3 regions of the Kitasatospora sp. NPDC101155 genome follow, and region 3 is predicted to be linked to each of the others. Evidence: riboswitches for the same ligand, from Rfam matches in the RefSeq annotation. Region 3 holds a riboswitch; each other region holds the start of a gene.

Region 1 (5,834 bases), on a different contig from region 3:
GGGTTCGTCCAGGCGCTCCAGGAAGGAGTAGAGCAGCGGGCGCAGCAGCCGGGCGGATTCGCCGTGGTGGGCGAGCGAGCGGTCGGTGATGTCGCTGAGGTCGGCCGGGTCCCGGGCCAGGGCCTGTTCGAGCTGGGCGGCGAGGTCGCCGTCCGGGTCGAGGACGGGCGCGGCCTGGCCGAAGGCGTAGCTGGGGGAGTGCGGGTCGAGTTCGGCGGCGCCGGTGGCGACCAGCAGGGTGCGGCGGCCCAGGGCGGCGCCGTAGACGGAGACCGAGCCGTGGTCGCCGATCAGGCAGTCGGCGGCGACCAGTGCGGCCTGCCAGCCCTGGTGCGGCGGGATCAGCCGCAGGCCCATCCGGCGGGCGTCGTCGAGCAGCGTCTCGGGGTCGTGCCGGCTCCAGATGTTGGGGTGCAGCACGACGGCCACCGTGTACTCGTCGGCGGGCAGCCGGCGGACCAGGCGGCGGGGCAGGTCGGGGCGGCGGCCGAGTAACGAGTGCCCGCTCCAGGTGGAGTTGACGACGACGAGCCGGCGGCCGTCGACGGCGCCGAGTGCGGCGCGGTAGGCGTCCCGGGAGCGTACGCTGCCGAGGATCCGGTCGAAGCACGGGTCGCCGACGACCCGGGCGACGTCCAGGGCCTCGGGGCAGGAGACCCGCAGCCGGTCCAGCTGCTCGGGGTGGGAGAGGCCGAGGACGTCCACGAACACCCGCCCCCGGTGGGTGAGTTCGTTGCGGGACAGGCCCGCGGCGCTGACCGTGTCGCCGGTGGACTCGGTGACCAGGCGGTTGTAGCCGGCGCCGTGCGGGAGGACGACCAGGTGGGCGTCCAGCCGGTGCATGGAGGCGTGGACGGCGCAGGCGACGGCCAGGTCGAAGCGGCGGCGGACGGCGTCCTCCCACTCCAGCACGGTGTAGCCGGGCAGGTCGCGCAGGTAGTCGGTGAGGCCGCGGTCGGCGAAGGCGGAGCCGGGGTTGACGGTGAAGTACCGCTCGATGCCGTCCTGGTTCAGCAGGGTGAGGACGTCCAGGACCCGGGTCGCCGAGGTGAGGGTGCGGGCGACCGCCAGCACGCGGGCCTTGACCGGGCGGGTGTTCCAGCGGTCGGCGGGCCAGACGTGGGGGTGGGACGGCACCTCATGATCGTACTCATCCGGGCCGCTCCCGGGGGCCCCTTGCGAGAGACGGCCGGGCCCGAGTGTCGGTCAGCCCGCCGCTGCGGTGGGTTCGTGGTGTTCTCCGGCGGCGCACTCGTCGAGGAGGGGGCGCATGCTGTCGTCCACGAGCCGGTAGCGCACCACGCGTCCGTCCTTGTCCCCGGTGACCACGCCCGCCGTGCGCAGCAGTCGCAGGGCCTGGGAGACGGCGGGGTCGCGCATGCCGGTGGCAACCGCCAGGTCGCTGACGGCGAGCGGGCCAGCCCGGTGCAGGGCGAGCAGCAGGGCGAGCCGTCCGGGGTCGGCGAGCAGGGAGAACCGCTCGGCCCAGGACCGGACGTGCGCGGTGTCGCCGATCGCGGCGATGGCCTCGCAGACCCGGTGGCCGTCGATGGTGCGGTGGCCCGCGCGGTCGGCCGGTACGAGATGCATGCGGACATTCTGGCAGCTCACGACCTGTGATCCTGGACACCTGCACAGGTGCGCAACCTTGCGAGGGTGGTGGACTGCCCCTACGGTGTTCCCCGCCGTGGTGCTCGGGAAGACCGGTGACGGACCCTCAGGGGTCCCAGTCCGGAGCGGCCCTCGCCACTGTGATCGGGGGAGAGTTGTCCGAACCCACGTGCCACTGGGCGCCTCGTGCGCCTGGGAAGGCGGGTCCGGAAGCCCCGTAAGCCAGGAGACCGGCCACGGCATCTCACGAAGTCTTTCCACGAGGTGCTGGAGCGTGATCCGAAGATGACCCTGCCCGAAACCGCCACTCCCACGGAGGCGGCCCCCTCGGTCCTGCCCACCTTCAGGTGGAAGCGCGAGGACACCATCCGCACGGCCGGGTTGATGGGGGTGATCCTGGCCATGCACGTGGTGGCCTTCGGGACGCTCGTCTTCCTGGTCGCGCCGCACAACTACGCGGTCGGGACCCAGGTCTTCGGGGTGGGCCTGGGTATCACCGCGTACACCCTCGGCATGCGGCACGCCTTCGACGCCGACCACATCGCGGTGATCGACAACACCACCCGCAAGCTGATGGCGGACGGCAAGCGGCCGGTCTCGGTCGGGTTCTGGTTCGCCCTCGGGCACTCCTCGATGGTGGTCCTCATGGCCGCCCTGGTGGCGGGCGGCGCCCAGCTGGCGAACACGCTGATGGACGACGACTCGGCCACCCACAAGTGGCTCGGGCTGGTCGGCACCACGGCCTCCGGCGCCTTCCTCTACCTGATCGGCGCGCTCAACCTGGCGGCGCTGGTCGGCATCCTCAAGGTGTTCCGCTCGATGCGGGCCGGGAAGTACGACGAGGCGCAGCTGGAGGAGCACCTCAACTCGCGCGGCTTCATGGCCCGGGTGCTGAACCGGGCGACCCGCTCGATCACCCGGCCCGGACAGATGTTCCCGGTGGGCATGGTGCTGGGCCTGGGCTTCGACACCGCGACCGAGGTCACCCTGATGGTGATGGCCGGCTCGGGTGCGGCGGCCGGGCTGCCCTGGTACGCGATCGTCTGCCTGCCGCTGCTGTTCGCGGCGGGGATGAGCCTGTTCGACACCCTGGACGGGACCTTCATGAACTTCGCGTACCAGTGGGCGTTCTCCAACCCGGTGCGCAAGGTGTACTACAACCTGACCATCACCGGGCTGTCGATCGCGGTGGCCTTCATCATCGGCACCATCGAGCTGGTCGGGGTGCTGCACGAGAAGCTCGACCTGACCGACCCGGTCACCGGGTTCATCGCGGACATCTCGCTGGACAACGTCGGGTACGCGATCGCCGGGCTGTTCGTGGTGGTGTGGGCGATCGCGATCGCCTACTGGAAGCTGGCCGGGGTCGAGAAGCGCTGGACGCCCGCGGAGTAGTCCGTCGGTCACGCTGCCGCGAGCAGCAGCGTGCCCGCGACGGCGAGCCCGGCGCCGACCACCTGGACCGGGCGCAGCCGCTCCTTGAGTACTCCGCGCGCCAGCAGCGCGGTGACCACGGGGTAGAGCGAGGCGAGCACGGCGGCCACCGCCGCCGAGCCGCTGTGCGAGGCCATCGCGTACGTGGCGTTGCCGGCGACGTCGGCCAGCCCGACGGCGGTGAGCAGGGGCAGCCGGGCGCGCAGCTCGGGCAGCAGCCCGGAGGTGTCGGTACCGCGCAGGCCGAACAGCAGCGCGGCGCCGCCGACGGCGACGTTGACGAGCCGCTGGACGCACAGCACGAGCAGCAACCCGCCGCCGGCCGAGGCCTGGGCGAGCAGGGCCATGTTGGCGCCGAAGCCGAACGCGGCGGCCAGGGTGAGCAGCAGGGCCGTACGGGCGGCGGACGGCCCGCCGCGCTCGGGGCCGCCGGCCAGCACCACGCCGGCCACGGCCACCGCGATCCCGGCCACCTGGCCGAGACCGGGCCGCTCGCCGAGCGCCAGCCCGACGCCGACCGGCACCACGACGCCGACGGTGGCCAGCGGGGACACCACGCCCATCGGGCCGAGCGCGAGCGCCCGGTAGAAGGCGAGCATCGCGAACGGGCCGATCACCCCGGCGGCGACGGCGTACCAGAGGGCGGGGGAGGCGTCCGCCCAGCCGCCGGTGGCCAGGACCGCGAGGAGGAGGACGACGGTGGCCGCGGTCTGGGAGACGACCACGACGGCGAGCGCGGGCAGTCGGCGGGTGAGGACGCCGCCGCCGAAGTCGCCCAGGCCGGTGAGCAGGCTGGCGGAGAGGGCGAGCAGGACGGTCACTGGAGGTGCCAGGAGATCGAGGACAGCACAATGCACTCCGAAGTACAGTCGGATGGACTCGTTGCCGAGAAGGCAGCGTAGTTCACTGAGCTGCACCTCGCCGAACAATATTCTGCACTTTCCGTATTGTGGACACCGGAGGACTGCCCGCGTGCCGGACCCCGACCTCGTCTCCCAGGCCCTCGCCCGGAACCTCAAGCGACTGCGCGCCGAGCGCGGCCACACCCTGGACGCCCTCGCCGCCCGCTCCGGGGTGAGCCGCGGCATGATCGTCCAGATCGAGCAGGGCCGCACCAACCCGAGCGTGGCCACCGTGGTCCGGCTCGGCGACGCGCTCGGCGTCTCCATCGCCACGCTGCTCGACTACGAGGAGGGCCCGGACGTCCGGATCATCCCCGGCGACCAGGCCGTGCCGCTCTGGAGCGGTGAGAGCGGCGGGACCGGCACCCTGCTGCACGGGATCGAGGCGCCCGGGCCGCTGGAGCTGTGGGAGTGGCGGATGGAGCCGGGCGAGGAGTACTCCTCCGAGCCGCACCCGGCCGGGACGGTGGAGATCGTCCGGGTCGACGAGGGCGAGCTGACCCTGGTGCACGACGGCACGGACCACCCGGTGCCGGCCGGCAGCACGGTCTCCTTCGACGCCTCGTACGCGCACGTCTACCGCAATGCAGGGGAGCGGGCGCTGCGGCTGACCATGGTGGTGTCGGTCCCGCCGCCGCGCTGAGGCTCCTTCCGGACGCCGAAACGGCGCCTCCCCCGGGCGGGGAGGCGCCGTTTCGCTCGTCGTCAGTGCCGGTCGCCGTACCGGCGGCGGAACTGCTCGACCCGGCCGGCGGTGTCGAGCACCCGGGACTGGCCGGTGTAGAAGGGGTGGCTCGCCGAGGAGATCTCGACGTCGATCACCGGGTAGGTGTTGCCGTCCTCCCACTCGACGGTGCGGTCGCTGGTGACCGTCGAGCAGGTGAGGAAGGCGAGGCCGCCGACCTTGTCGCGGAAGACGACCGGGCGGTAGCTGGGATGGATTCCGGACTTCATGGCTGGGCTCCTCCGGGGTGGTTGCGGGGTGTTCGTTCAGCGCTCTTCGCGGAAGTCGACGTGCCGGCCCACGACCGGGTCGTACTTGCGCAGGACCATCCGGTCCGGGTCGTTCCGGCGGTTCTTGCGGGTCACGTACGTGTAGCCGGTGCCGGCGGTGGAGCGGAGCCTGATCACGGGGCGTAGTTCGCTGCGGGCCATGGGGTGTCCTCCTGGGCCTCGGGTGCCGGGTTCGAGGGGCTGGGTCGAAACCGTACACCGAAATGGAAGTCGTTTTCATCTGGCCTCAACGTGAACTCCGCCCCGCCCATTCCCGGAGGCGCGCGGGGCAAGGTCCGATGGTCGAGAACGGGCAGCGGCGCGCGACCGTCGCCCTCCCCCTGGGGGCGCTCGGCGGGCGGTTCGGGCCGGGGGTTCGTAGGCTCGACGCATGGCCGATGCGTACACGGGGCGGCGGGAGCGGGTGCGGGAGCACTGCAGTGTGGCCGGGGCCGATGCGGCGCTGGTCACCCGGGCGGCGAACGTGCGGTACCTGACGGGCTGCGCGCCGTGCGGGGCGACCTTGCTGCTGACCAGGGAGCGGGCGTTGCTGGCGGTGCCGGACGACCTGCCGCCGGACGACTCGGGGGAGCACCTGATCACCGCCGACGTCACCCAGATGCCGGTACCGGCCGGGGCGGACACCGCGCTGGCCGCCACGGCCGCGGCCGCGCGGCTGGGGGTGCGGGACCTGGCGGTGGAGGAGCACGACCTGACCGTCACCCGGCACCGGGCGGTGGGGAACCTGGCGGAGGGCGCCCGGCTGGCGGACCTCGGCCAGGTGGTGGAGCGGCTGCGGGTGGTGAAGGACGAGCGCGAGATCGCCGACCTGAGGATCGCCGCCGAGATCGCCGACCAGGCGCTCGGCGAGCTGCTGGAGTCGATCCTGGTCGG
Region 2 (5,834 bases), on a different contig from region 3:
GTACGCCTTGACGCCCTCGGCGAGCGCGCGCTCCAGGTCGAGCGAGCCGACGATCCGGTCCTCGGCCACGCCGACCGGCAACTCGACCAGCTGGGACGGGCGTTCGTGACTCTCAAGGGAGGTGTGCGGCCCGTCCGGGCACTGCGGGTCCGGCGCGGTCGGGTCACAGGCGAAGCGGCAGCCGTCCACGGCGGCGATGGAGGGCAGCAGCCCGGCCAGCGCGCGCACCATGGTGGACTTCGCGGTGCCCTTCTCGCCGCGCACCAGCACGCCGCCCACGGCCGGGGACACCGCGTTCAGCAGCAGCCCGAGCCGCAGGTCGGACATGCCGACGATCGCGGTGAACGGATAGCGGACGTCAGTCATGCGTCACTCCCAGGTGCCCCGGGCGCCAGGAACGGCAGCGACCCGGCTGCCGGCACCCCGCCCTCGATCAGCTTCCACAGCGCGTCGGTGTCCGCGTGTTCCTCGATCAGGTCGCCCAGCCGGTCCAGCCGGGCCTCGCGTGCCTCGGCGAAGCAGGTGTCCGGCGCCGGGACGAACGCCCGGCCCGCCGACTCGGCGACCTCGCGCAGGAGTTCGCGGCGGAAGCCGTCGTTCTCCAGCGCGCCGTGCCAGGTGGTGCCCCAGACCGAGCCGACCCGGCAGCCGTCCAGGAAGGGGGTGCCCCCGTCGACGGCCACCACTCCGTGGTGGATCTCGTAGCCCTCGACCCGCTGTCCGTACGCCTCGCCGACCGGCCGCGCCAGCACCTTCTCGGCGCCGAAGCGCACCCGCGTCGGCAGCAGCCCGAGCGCGTCGACGACGCCCGCCTTGGACTCCACCTCGTCGTCGATCGAGCGCGCCAGCATCTGGTACCCGCCGCAGACCCCGAGGATCGGCAGCCCGGCCGCCGCCCGCGCCTTCAGCGCCGGCTCCAGGCCGCGTTCGCGCAGCCAGGCGAGGTCCGCCACGGTGGCCCGGGTGCCGGGCAGCACCACCAGGTCGGCGTCGGCCAGCTCCTCCGGCCGGGTCGCCCAGCGCACCAGCACGCCCGGCTCCTGCGCCAGCGCGTCCACGTCGGTGAAGTTGGACAGCCGGGGGAAGCGCACCACGGCCACCCGCAGCACGTCCGCCCCGAGCGGCCCGCGGCCGTCGACCCGGTCCACCACCGTCGACAGGTCGAGCGAGTCCTCGGCGTCCAGCCACAGGCCCGGCAGCATCGGCAGCGTGCCCAGCACCGGACGGCCGGTCAGCTCGTGCAGCATCTCCAGCCCGGGCGCCAGCAGCCGCGCGTCGCCGCGGAACTTGTTGACGAACCAGCCCGCCACGTGCCGCTGGTCCTCGGCCGACAGCAGCGCCAGCGTCCCGTACATCGCGGCGAAGACCCCGCCGCGGTCGATGTCGCCGACCACCACGACGGGCAGTCCGGCGGCCGTGGCCAGGCCCATGTTGGCGATGTCCCGGTCGCGCAGGTTGATCTCGGCGGGCGAGCCGGCGCCCTCGCAGACCACCACGTCGAAGCGGCGGCGCAGGTCCGCCAGGCACTCCAGGGAGCGTTCGAGCAGGACGGGCTTGCGCTCCCGGTAGTCCAGCGCGCCCACCTCGGCCACCGGCCGGCCGAGCAGCACCACCTGGCTGCGGCCGTCCGCGCCGGGCTTGAGCAGCACCGGGTTCATCGCCGCCTCCGGCTCCACCCGGGCGGCCTGGGCCTGCATCGCCTGGGCGCGGCCGATCTCGGCACCGTCGGCGGTGACGAAGGAGTTCAGCGACATGTTCTGTGCCTTGAACGGCGCGACCCGCACGCCCTGGCGGGCCAGCCAGCGGCAGATCCCGGCCGTCACCACGCTCTTGCCCGCGTCCGAGGTCGTCCCGGCGACCAGCAGCGCGTTCGTCATGCCCCACCCCTCTTCATCAGGAGCCGCAGCAGGACGTGCCCCGCGACCGTCGTACCCAGCGCCAGCGCGCCCACCCGCCGGGACAGCGTGCAGGCCCGCTCGATGTCGTCCACCGTCACCGGCCGCAACTCTGCGCCCAGCACCGGCCGGTGCTCCACGCGCTCCCCGTACTGCAAGGTCCCGCCCAGCCGCACGCCCACCGCGCCGGCGAAGGCCGACTCGGCCTGGCCCGCGTTCGGGCTCGGGTGCGCGGAGCCGTCCCGCCGCCAGACCCGCCAGGCGGTCCGGGGCTCGGGTGCGGCGGCCACCGTCAGCAACGCGGTGAGCCGGGCGCCCGGCCAGCCGGCCACGTCGTCCAGCCGGGCCGAGGCCCAGCCGAAGCGGGCGTAGCGGGGCGAGCGGTGGCCCACCATCGCGTCCAGGGTGTTTACCGCGCGGAAGGCCAGCAGGCCCGGCGAGCCCGCCAGGGCGCCCCAGGTCAGGGCGTTCACCACGGCGTCGGCGGTGTTCTCGGCCACCGACTCGACCACGGCCCGGGCGATCTGCTGTTCGTCCAGCGCGCTCGGGTCCCGCCCGCACAGGTGCGGCAGCCGTTCCCGGGCGGCCGTCAGATCGCCCGCGGCGAGGGAGCGGCCGATGGTGCGCGCCTCCCGGGTCAGCGAGGTGCCGCCGAGCACCGTCCAGGTCGCCGCCGCGGCCAGTGCCGCCCGCCCCAGCGGACGGCGTCCCACCGTACGGTCCAGGGCCAGCGTGCCGGCCGTGACCGCGCCCACGCACAGCGCCGTGTACGCCGTCCCGGCCGTGCGGCCGTCGCGCCACAGGCGCCGTTCGAGGCGGGTCGCGGCGCTGCCGAAGAGCGCGACGGGGTGGCCGCGGCGGGGGTCGGCGAAGCGGGCGTCGACGGCGTAGCCCGCGACGGCGCCCAGCGCGAAGGCGGCGGCGCGGGTCAGCGGGCGCACTGCGGTGGGCAGCTCGGGGTCCGATGGGGCGGGGCAGGCTGCATCGCGTGCGTGTCCTCACTCAGGGTCCGCGCCCTGGATCGACGTACCGGGGGCGAGAGTCTCCTGGCTTCCGGGTCGGACGCACCCCCGGGCCTTCCAGCGGCTTCTGACGGCCCGCCGTGACACCTTCCGAGCGTGCTCCCCGGTGACAGTGGCGGGACCGCGCCGGATTCGCACCGGCTTCCTCTCCATGCCTCCGTTTGGCGCAAGGATCCCATCACGCGGCCGATCCACGCGTCAACCGAGGTCACGGAGGGGTTGGTCACACGGCGGCCGCACGGCGGCCGGGTGCCGTCACTGTGCGATCGCCCAGCGCGGCGGAGGGCCCGTCAGTCCCGCTTCGTGCGTTCCGGGGCTGGGGGCGCGCCGAGGGCCGCGCCTACCGTTCGGTGCCATGCGCCGCAGAAAGACCCCCGCCGCCGCCCCGCCCCCGGTGCCGTTCTCGCCCGAGGCCGCACGCGCCCACCGGGTCGGCCTCGGCCTGACCCCCGAACAGGTCGCCGAGGGTATGGCCGCCCACGGCGTACGGCTGCTGTTCGGCCACGTCCTCGCCTGGGAGAACGGCGACCTGAGGCCCGGCGAGGCCGAGCTCATCGCCCTCGCCCGCGCCCTCTGGTGCCCCGCCGCCGACCTGATGGGGGCGCGCCCGACGCGCCTGCGGGACCACCGCATCGCCCGCGAACTCGGCCAGGAGGCCGTGGCCGAACGCGTCGGCATGTCCCTGCCCGCCTACCAGCAGGCCGAACTGACCGGCTACTGGGACGGCGACCCGGACCAGACCCACGCCCTCGCCCAGGTCCTCGGCCTGCGGCTGACCGAGCTGGTCGAGGCCACCGGCCGCGCCGAGGCCCTGGACCGGCTGCTGCGCCAGTGCGTCGCCGGCCGCTGGCAGCCCCATCTGCGCGCCCTCGCCCGTCTCGTCCCCGTCCCCGAGCCGGACCTCGCAGCCGTCCTCCCCGTCCTCCACCAGGAACACCACGTCCCCACCCACTGGGGCACCCCCAGCGTGCCCCGCATCCCCGCCCCGCCGCTCACCCCCCGGTTCTGGCAGCTGCTCGCGGCCCAGCCGACGGCCGTTCCGGTCTGAGGCTCCTCTTCCTCCCCCGTGCCCCGGTTCCCTTCCCATTCCCCGGATGGCCCATTCCGGTGGCCTGGGGAGCACGACCCTGGTGAACTGGTGTACGAACACCGTCCGGGTCCGTGAAGCAGAGCGGGGAACGATATGCGTTGGCGAACCGCAGCGGTCGTGGCCGCCGCTGCCGTCGGGGCCGGGGCCGTCGTCCTGGTGATCGGCCGCCGGGCCTCCGAGCGGATGGTCCATCCGGGCGCGGGGCCGGGTGCGGGGCCAGGGGCGGCCGTGCAGGAGTCCGGGCCCATCCTGGTGCAGAGCCTCGCCGCCGGCCGGGTCACCTTCACCCGCCGCCCCGAGAGCCTGCGGCGCGGCCGCTGGGCCGTCGAGTGGGAGGGCGGCGGGCACGCGGTGGTCGAGGAGATCCTGCACAGCGACGAGCAGGGCGTCACCCGGCGGCTCGTCCGCGCGGACCGGGGCACCCTCACGCCCGGCACCGAGGTGCACTTCACCCCCCGCGTGCTGCTCGGCGACCCCACCGAGGCGCTCGGCCTGGCCTTCAGTGACACCAGCGCCGACGGCGAGCTGGGCGCCCTCCCGGCCTGGCACCTCGACGGCAAGCGCGGTACCTGGGTGATCCTCGTCCACGGCACCGAGGCCGACCGCCAGCAGACCCTCCCGGTCCTGCCCGTCCTCGACCGCCTCGGCCTGCCCGTCCTCGCCGTCACCTACCGCGGCGACGCGGGCGCCCCCGCCTCCCCGGACGGGTTGAGCCACTTCGGCGCGACCGAGTGGCGCGACGTCGAGTCGGCGATACGGCTGGCGCTCGACCACGGTGCGGGCCGGGTGATCCTGTACGGCTGGTCGTTGGGCGCCACCATGGTCCTGCACGCGGCGGCCCGCTCCGCGTGGGCGCACACCATCAGCGGGCTGATCCTCGACTCGCCCGTCCTCGACCTGCCCGCCTCCGCCCGCCGCGACGCCGCCCGGGCCGGCTTCACGGGCGTCGCCGCCGAGCTGGGCGCCCTGGCCGCCGAGGGGCGCACCGGCGTCGACCTCGCCGACTTCGCCCGGCTCGCCGAGGGAGCGGACCTGCACGCCCCCACCCTGGTGCTGCACAGCCCCAGCGACCGGATAGCCCCCTTCGGCGCCGCCCAGCGCCTCGCGGCCGCCCGCCCGGACGTGGTCAACCTGCAGGCCTTCCCGGGCGCCGACCACGCCGCCCTGTGGAACTCCGCCCCCGACCACTACACCGAACTCCTCCGTCGCTGGCTCACCCCCCTGCTCTGACCGCGCCGGCCCCGGCTTCGGGGGCCAAATTTGGCCCTGTGGGTGAGGGTCGGCCCATCCGACTTCCCCGCGACAGCCCACCCGACCGCCCGTTGCCGCCCCGGGAAGCACCACCGGCCCGGGGCGCCCGCGGCTCCGCCCTGCCGTCCACGCGACCCCCGTTCGATTCGCTGTCCGGATCGCGCCCCCGGCGCGGCTCCCGCTCGCGTACCAGAAGTCGGCCCGGCGGACTTCCCGTGCCGAAACCTCCGTCCCCCGGCGGACGCCGCCTGGCCGGATCCCCGCCCACCGCGCCTCCGTACGCCCCCGTCCGACACGCAGCGTGACAGGCCGAACGAGTACCGCGACGCCCGGCCGCAACCCTGGCATGGTCCCGCCACACGTTTCCAGCCAGGCGGTTTGCCACTGTTGCCCGATCTTGCGGAGGTGCCGTCCACGGTCTCCCGGTCGTACGGACAACCGGATGTGACAGAAGGCCGGTACAAGGGGAAGACTGCTCGACGTGACGTCTCGGAACCCGCGCGACCGTGATGCCCCGCTCCCGCCGACGATCGGTACCGGTGCGACGGTGACCCGTCTCCCGGGTACACCCCACCG
Region 3 (5,834 bases):
GGCAGGCCGTCACCGCACAGGTCCTGGGCGAACTGGAGCTCGGCCTCGACGGCCTCCTCCAGCATCTCCGTCACCTGCTTGGCCATCTCGTCGTCGAAGAGGTCGGGCTCCTCCTCGCGGACGGTGTCCACCACGGAGAACGCGAAGTCCATGTGCATGGACTCGTCGCGGAACACCCAGTTGGTGCCGGTGGCCAGGCCGTGCAGCAGGCCGCGGCTGCGGAACCAGTACACGTACGCGAACGCGCCGTAGAAGAACAGGCCCTCGACGCAGGCCGCGAAGCAGATCAGGTTCAGGAGGAACGCGCGGCGGTCCTCCTTGGTCTGCAGCGAGTCGATGTGGTCGACCGCGTTCATGTACTTGAAGCAGAACTTCGCCTTCTGGGCGATGGAGGGGATGTTCTCCACCGCGGCGAAGGCCGCCGCGCGGTCCTCCGGGTCCGGGAGGTAGGTGTCCAGCAGCGTCAGGTAGAACTGCACATGGACGGCCTCCTCGAACAGCTGGCGCGACAGGTACAGGCGCGCCTCCGGGGAGTTGATGTGCTTGTAGAGGCTCAGCACGACGTTGTTCGCGACGATCGAGTCACCGGTCGCGAAGAAGGCGACCAGCCGGCCGATCATGTGCCGCTCGCCCTCGCTCAGCTTGGCGAGGTCGGCGACGTCGGAGTGCAGGTCCACCTCCTCGACGGTCCAGGTGTTCTTGATCGCGTCGCGGTACCGGTCGTAGAACGACGGGTAGCGCATCGGGCGCAGGGTCAGCTCGAACCCGGGGTCGAGCAGCATCTTCTCGCGGTCGTCGGACATTACTGGCAGGCCTCGCAGGACTCGGGGTTCTCCAGGGAGCAGGCGATGGCGGCTTCCTGCTCCGGGGTGAGGGTCGGGGTGCCCACAGGGATCGTGTTGGCGGGCACCGGCGCGGCGGCGCGGGCGGTGCCGGACGCGGCCTGGGCGATCCGGGTGGCGGGGCGCGAGCGCAGGTAGTAGGTGGTCTTCAGACCGACCTTCCACGCGTAGGCGTACATCGAGCTGAGCTTGCCGATGGTCGGCGCCGCCATGAACAGGTTCAGCGACTGGCTCTGGTCCAGGTACGGCATACGGGCCGCGGCCAGGTCGATCAGCGCGCGCTGCGGCAGCTCCCACGCCGTGCGGTACAGCGAACGCACCTCGGCGGGCAGCCAGTTGAACTCCTGGACGGAGCCGTTGGCGTCGCGCAGCGCGTCACGGGTCTGCTGGTCCCAGACGCCGAGCTCCTTGAGCTCGCGCACCAGGTACGGGTTGACCTGGAGGAACTCCCCGCTCAGCGTCTCGCGCTTGAACAGGTTGGACACCTGCGGCTCGATGCACTCGTACACGCCGGCGATGGACGCGATGGTCGCGGTCGGGGCGATCGCGAGCAGCAGCGAGTTGCGCAGGCCGGTCTCGGCGATCCGGGCGCGCAGCGCGGTCCAGCGGTCGGCCCACTGCGGGGCGGCGCTCGGGAAGTGGTCGATGTGCAGCTCGCCGCGGGCGGCGCGGGTCTCGCCGTACGCCTCGTGGCGGCCCAGCTGCTCGGCCAGGTCGGCGGAGCGCTCGTAGGCGGTGAGCATGATGCGCTCGGCGATCAGCGTCGACAGCTGCTTCGCCTCCGCCGAGTCGAAGTCGATCCGCAGCTTGAAGAAGACGTCCTGCAGGCCCATCACGCCGAGGCCGACCGGCCGCCAGCGGGAGTTGGAGGTGCCGGCCTCGGTGGTCGGGTAGAAGTTGATGTCCACCACGCGGTCGAGGAAGGTGACGGCGGTGCGCACGGTGGCGTCCAGCCGCTCCCAGTCCATCGCACCGAGCAGGTCCTCGACCGAGGCACCGGCGGCCACGTGCGCGCCGAGGTTGACCGAGCCGAGGTTGCAGACGGCGGTCTCGGAGTCGTCCGTGACCTCCAGGATCTCGGTGCACAGGTTGGAGGAGTGCACCGTGCGGCCCGGCAGCGCGGTCTGGTTGGCGGCGCGGTTGGAGGCGTCCTTGAAGGTCATCCAGCCGTTGCCGGTCTGCGCCAGGGTGCGCATCATGCGGGCGTACAGGGTCTGCGCCGGGATGGTGCGCACGGCCTTGCCGGCCAGCTCGGCCTTGCGGTAGGCCTCGTCGAAGTCGGCCCCCCACAGGTCGACCAGCTCGGGCACGTCGGCGGGGGAGAACAGCGACCAGTCGGCGTTGGCGTTGACCCGGCGCATGAACTCGTCCGGGATCCAGTGCGCCAGGTTGAGGTTGTGGGTGCGGCGCGCCTCCTCACCGGTGTTGTCGCGCAGCTCCAGGAACTCCTCGATGTCGGCGTGCCAGGTCTCCAGGTAGACGCAGGCCGCGCCCTTGCGGCGGCCGCCCTGGTTGACCGCGGCGACCGAGGAGTCGAGGGTGCGCAGGAACGGGACGATGCCGTTGGACTTGCCGTTGGTGCCGCGGATCAGGCTGCCACGCGAGCGGATGCGCGAGTAGGACAGGCCGATGCCGCCGGCGTGCTTGGACAGCCGGGCGATCTGCGCGTAGCGGTTGTAGATCGAGTCCAGGTTGTCCAGCGGGGAGTCGAGCAGGTAGCAGCTCGACATCTGCGGGTGCCGGGTGCCGGAGTTGAAGAGCGTCGGCGAGGAGGTCAGGTACTCCAGGCGGCTCATCAGGCCGTACAGCTCGGCCACCTCGCGCACCGACTGCTCGGAGTCGCCGACCGCCAGGCCGCAGGCGACGCGGAGCAGGAAGTGCTGCGGGGTCTCGATCACCTTGCGGGTGATCGGGTGGCGCAGCAGGTAGCGGGACTGCACGGTGCGCAGGCCGAAGTACTCGAAGCGGTCGTCGCCAGCGGCGTCGATCAGCGCGTCCAGGGCGGCGGCATGCTTGGCGACGAAGGCCGCGGTGGTGTCGCCGATCAGGCCCTCGGCGTGGCCGACGGCGATCGAGGCGGAGAAGGACACCGAGCCCTGGCTGTTCGCCTCGTCGACGATCTCCAGGGCGAGCAGGCGGGCCGCCAGCTTCGAGTACTGGGGGTCCTCGGCGATCATCGACGCGGCGGCGTCCACGGCCAGCCCGCGCAGCTCGGCGAAGTCCGAGCCGGCGTGGCGGCCGCGCAGCGCGGCGGCGGCGACATGGCCGGGGTCCACCTCGGTGAGGTCGGCGCTCCGGTCGGTGAGAAGCCGCAGCAGCGCTCCGCCGGGGTCGGAGACCGTCCGGTCGGTGAAGGCGGTACCGGAGCCCTGGGCGGGCAGGGTGGCTGAGGCAGCGGTGGTCAAGGCGCTCTCTCCTGGCGGCGATCGGCGGCAGTGATCGGGTGGCACCGGACCGATCTGGGCAGGGGAGCACGGCGCGAACGCAAACGGCGCCGCGCGACGGTGTCTCCCCGGCCCGCCCGCGAGGCCCGGAGGTGTACTGCTGGTGCTGGCGCGGCCTCTGCGGGAGGGCCGTGGGCACGCCGTCGGCAGGTACTCGGACTCGCGGACACGGCTGCTGGAGCCGCCCGCACACCGCTGCGGGGCAGTCCCGGATTCCCACCGGGTTCCCCTGCATCGACAGCAGGAACGAGCATACATGTAGTGGTGCCTCACTGATGTGGCACCACATGTAGTGCGGCGTGGTGTGTTGGCGCGATGACCGGCGGTACCGGGGCGGGTGGCGGTTCGTGCCCGTCCGGTGCCCGGATCCGCGCCTCGGGCGGCCCGGATCCACACGCCCGCGTCCTGGTTTCGGCACGGAATGGTCACCGGGCGGATCGACGGTCAGGGGGATGCCCTACGATCTGGGCGCATGAGCGACGGAACCGGCGTACCTGGGCACGGGCCGCAGGGAACGCCTCCCGCCGGGCCGGGGGGCGCACAGAATCAGCAGTCGGTGGCGCCGGGTCCGGTGCCGCCGCCGAGCGGCGGTTTCGGCCCGCCGCCGGCCTCGTACGGGCCGGTGGTGCCGTCCGCGCAGCCGCTCTCGCAGCCCGTCCCGCCGGTGCCGCAGCCCCGGCCGCAGCCGGTCGCGCAGCCCCAGCCCCAGCCGATGCCGCAGCCGCAGCCGCAGCCGCAGTCGCAGCCGGTGCAGCCGACGGCCCCTCAGCCGCAGTGGCAGCAGCAGCCGCCCCAGCAGCCCGTGCCGCCGCAGCGCGTCGAGCCGAACTGGGAGGCGCTGGCGGACCGCAACGAGGCCGACGGCAAGCGCAAGCGCCGGATGAGGGTCATCGGCATCGTGGCCGCCGTCGTCGTGGTGGGTGGTCTGGCCGCGGGCGGCGTGCTGCTCATGGGCAAGAAGGACGACACCAAGAAGGTCGGTCCGGTCACCACCGCGTCCGCCTCGAACAAGCCGACCCCCGGGCCGTCGAGCGCGAGCGCGACCCCGGGCGGCCAGACGGACGACCCGTCGAAGCCGATCTGGGAAGCCGCCACCGACCCGGCGCCGCAGGACGCGGGGGCGCTGTTCTCCGCGATGCAGGTGACGGTCAACGGCGCGACCTGGAACCGGACCGTGGTCTCGCTGGACCAGCCCTGCTGGGACGGCAACTCCACCACCGGCGGTCTCGGCAAGATCCTCGGCGACCAGGGCTGCCAGAAGGTGCTCCGGGCGACGTACGTCTCCGGCGACAGCGCGGTGACCGTCGGTGTCGCGGTCTTCGACCACAAGATCCAGGCCGAGACCGCGGTGAAGAACTACGCCGGCCAGCTCAAGGGCCTTCCGGCGCCCGGCGCCCCGGCGTTCTGCGCCAACCCCGGCTGCACCAGCACGCACAGCAGCCTGGGCCGGTACGACTACTTCACCGTCGAGGGTTCGGCGAAGGGCGGCAACGCCCCCGATGCCACCGCGACCGCGGCGGCCTCCGGTTTCGCCGAGCACGTGAAGGGCCAGCTGCTCCAGCGGGCCAAGGCGGCGGGCTCCGCCACGCCCGGTTCGCAGGGCACGCCGGCGGCCACCCCGGCCGGCTGACCTGCCGTGACACCCCGGTGCCGGCGGATCCGTTCGCCGGGGCCGGGGGAGTGTGGCAGGCTCTCAGGGGTCATTCGTACGTGTGTTCCGGTTGCGTCCGTGGGGGTCGGTGCCGGCAAGCAACCGGAGGAGCGGTCGTGGCCCTGCCCAGTGCCCTGCGCGGCAAGCCCGCCCTCCTGGCCGCGGCAGGGATCGTGGTCGTCGCGGGCACCTTCGCGCTGCTCGGCCGGGACGACCGGGTCGACGGCGAACAGCCCGCGCGGGTACCGGTGTCGGTGGGCGCCCCCGGACGCACCCTGCCGCCGGACGTGGGCCGGGACCTGCTGGCCCGGGACCCACAGGCCTCGCCGAACGCCCGCGCCGTCCAGCAGTTCCTCGCGGACCTGGAGAGCCAGGCCCGCACCGGGCAGAGCGGCGGCACGGTGATCGGCCAGCACGTCGAGGCGCACAACGAGCGCAACAACCCCGAGTACGGCGACTACCGGGGCACCAAGCAGGTCGGCTACTACTACAAGAAGGCCGCCGACATCACCGGCAGGCTGCCCGGCTTCCTGGAGACCGACCTCGGCCCCGGATACGGCCAGAACGCCTGGGGCGTGGGCAACCCGCGCTCCTACTCGGCCGGCCGCTGGCCCACCTGCCGGACCGGCTGGCAGTACACAGACGACGCCGTCGACCTGATGACCGCCGTCTGGTCCGGCCACCCGCGCGCCGACGACGGCACCTACGGCAGCTCCGGCGTCCAGCAGAACTGCGACGGCAGCAGCACCGAACTGCCGGACAACGGCGGCGCCCCGGCCGGGATCGTCGGCATGTCCTTCCACGAGCCCTACCCCGGATCGGACGTCAAGTCCTTCGACCGGGTGCTCTGTTCGAACTCCCCGGCGGCCAAGGACCCGGGCTGGTTCGGCCGGGTCG

The links. Region 3 has a riboswitch for cobalamin ahead of ACIRYZ_RS11745 (ribonucleoside-diphosphate reductase subunit alpha). Riboswitches for the same ligand answer to the same signal wherever they lie in the genome.
Region 1: another riboswitch for cobalamin. It lies ahead of ACIRYZ_RS19645 (HoxN/HupN/NixA family nickel/cobalt transporter); the one in region 3 lies ahead of ACIRYZ_RS11745 (ribonucleoside-diphosphate reductase subunit alpha).
Region 2: another riboswitch for cobalamin. It lies ahead of ACIRYZ_RS43370 (cobalamin biosynthesis protein); the one in region 3 lies ahead of ACIRYZ_RS11745 (ribonucleoside-diphosphate reductase subunit alpha).

Annotation. Positions count from the first base shown of each region.
Region 1 is NZ_JBIWPN010000012.1:29,156-34,989, reverse strand. It holds gene ACIRYZ_RS19655 (hypothetical protein) at 1-1,137, opposite strand, end outside; gene ACIRYZ_RS19650 (ArsR/SmtB family transcription factor) at 1,207-1,590, opposite strand; cobalamin riboswitch at 1,672-1,865, shown strand; gene ACIRYZ_RS19645 (HoxN/HupN/NixA family nickel/cobalt transporter) at 1,897-3,006, shown strand; gene ACIRYZ_RS19640 (EamA family transporter) at 3,015-3,866, opposite strand; gene ACIRYZ_RS19635 (helix-turn-helix domain-containing protein) at 4,018-4,590, shown strand; gene ACIRYZ_RS19630 (type B 50S ribosomal protein L31) at 4,653-4,901, opposite strand; gene rpmG (50S ribosomal protein L33) at 4,938-5,102, opposite strand; gene ACIRYZ_RS19620 (aminopeptidase P family protein) at 5,332-5,834, shown strand, end outside.
Region 2 is NZ_JBIWPN010000076.1:10,230-16,063, forward strand. It holds gene ACIRYZ_RS43360 (putative cobaltochelatase) at 1-366, opposite strand, end outside; gene ACIRYZ_RS43365 (cobyric acid synthase) at 363-1,877, opposite strand; gene ACIRYZ_RS43370 (cobalamin biosynthesis protein) at 1,874-2,836, opposite strand; cobalamin riboswitch at 2,935-3,066, opposite strand; gene ACIRYZ_RS43375 (helix-turn-helix domain-containing protein) at 3,273-3,965, shown strand; gene ACIRYZ_RS43380 (alpha/beta hydrolase family protein) at 4,101-5,237, shown strand.
Region 3 is NZ_JBIWPN010000006.1:200,521-206,354, forward strand. It holds gene ACIRYZ_RS11740 (ribonucleotide-diphosphate reductase subunit beta) at 1-803, opposite strand, end outside; gene ACIRYZ_RS11745 (ribonucleoside-diphosphate reductase subunit alpha) at 803-3,223, opposite strand; cobalamin riboswitch at 3,414-3,557, opposite strand; gene ACIRYZ_RS11750 (hypothetical protein) at 3,759-4,916, shown strand; gene ACIRYZ_RS11755 (glycoside hydrolase family 26 protein) at 5,054-5,834, shown strand, end outside.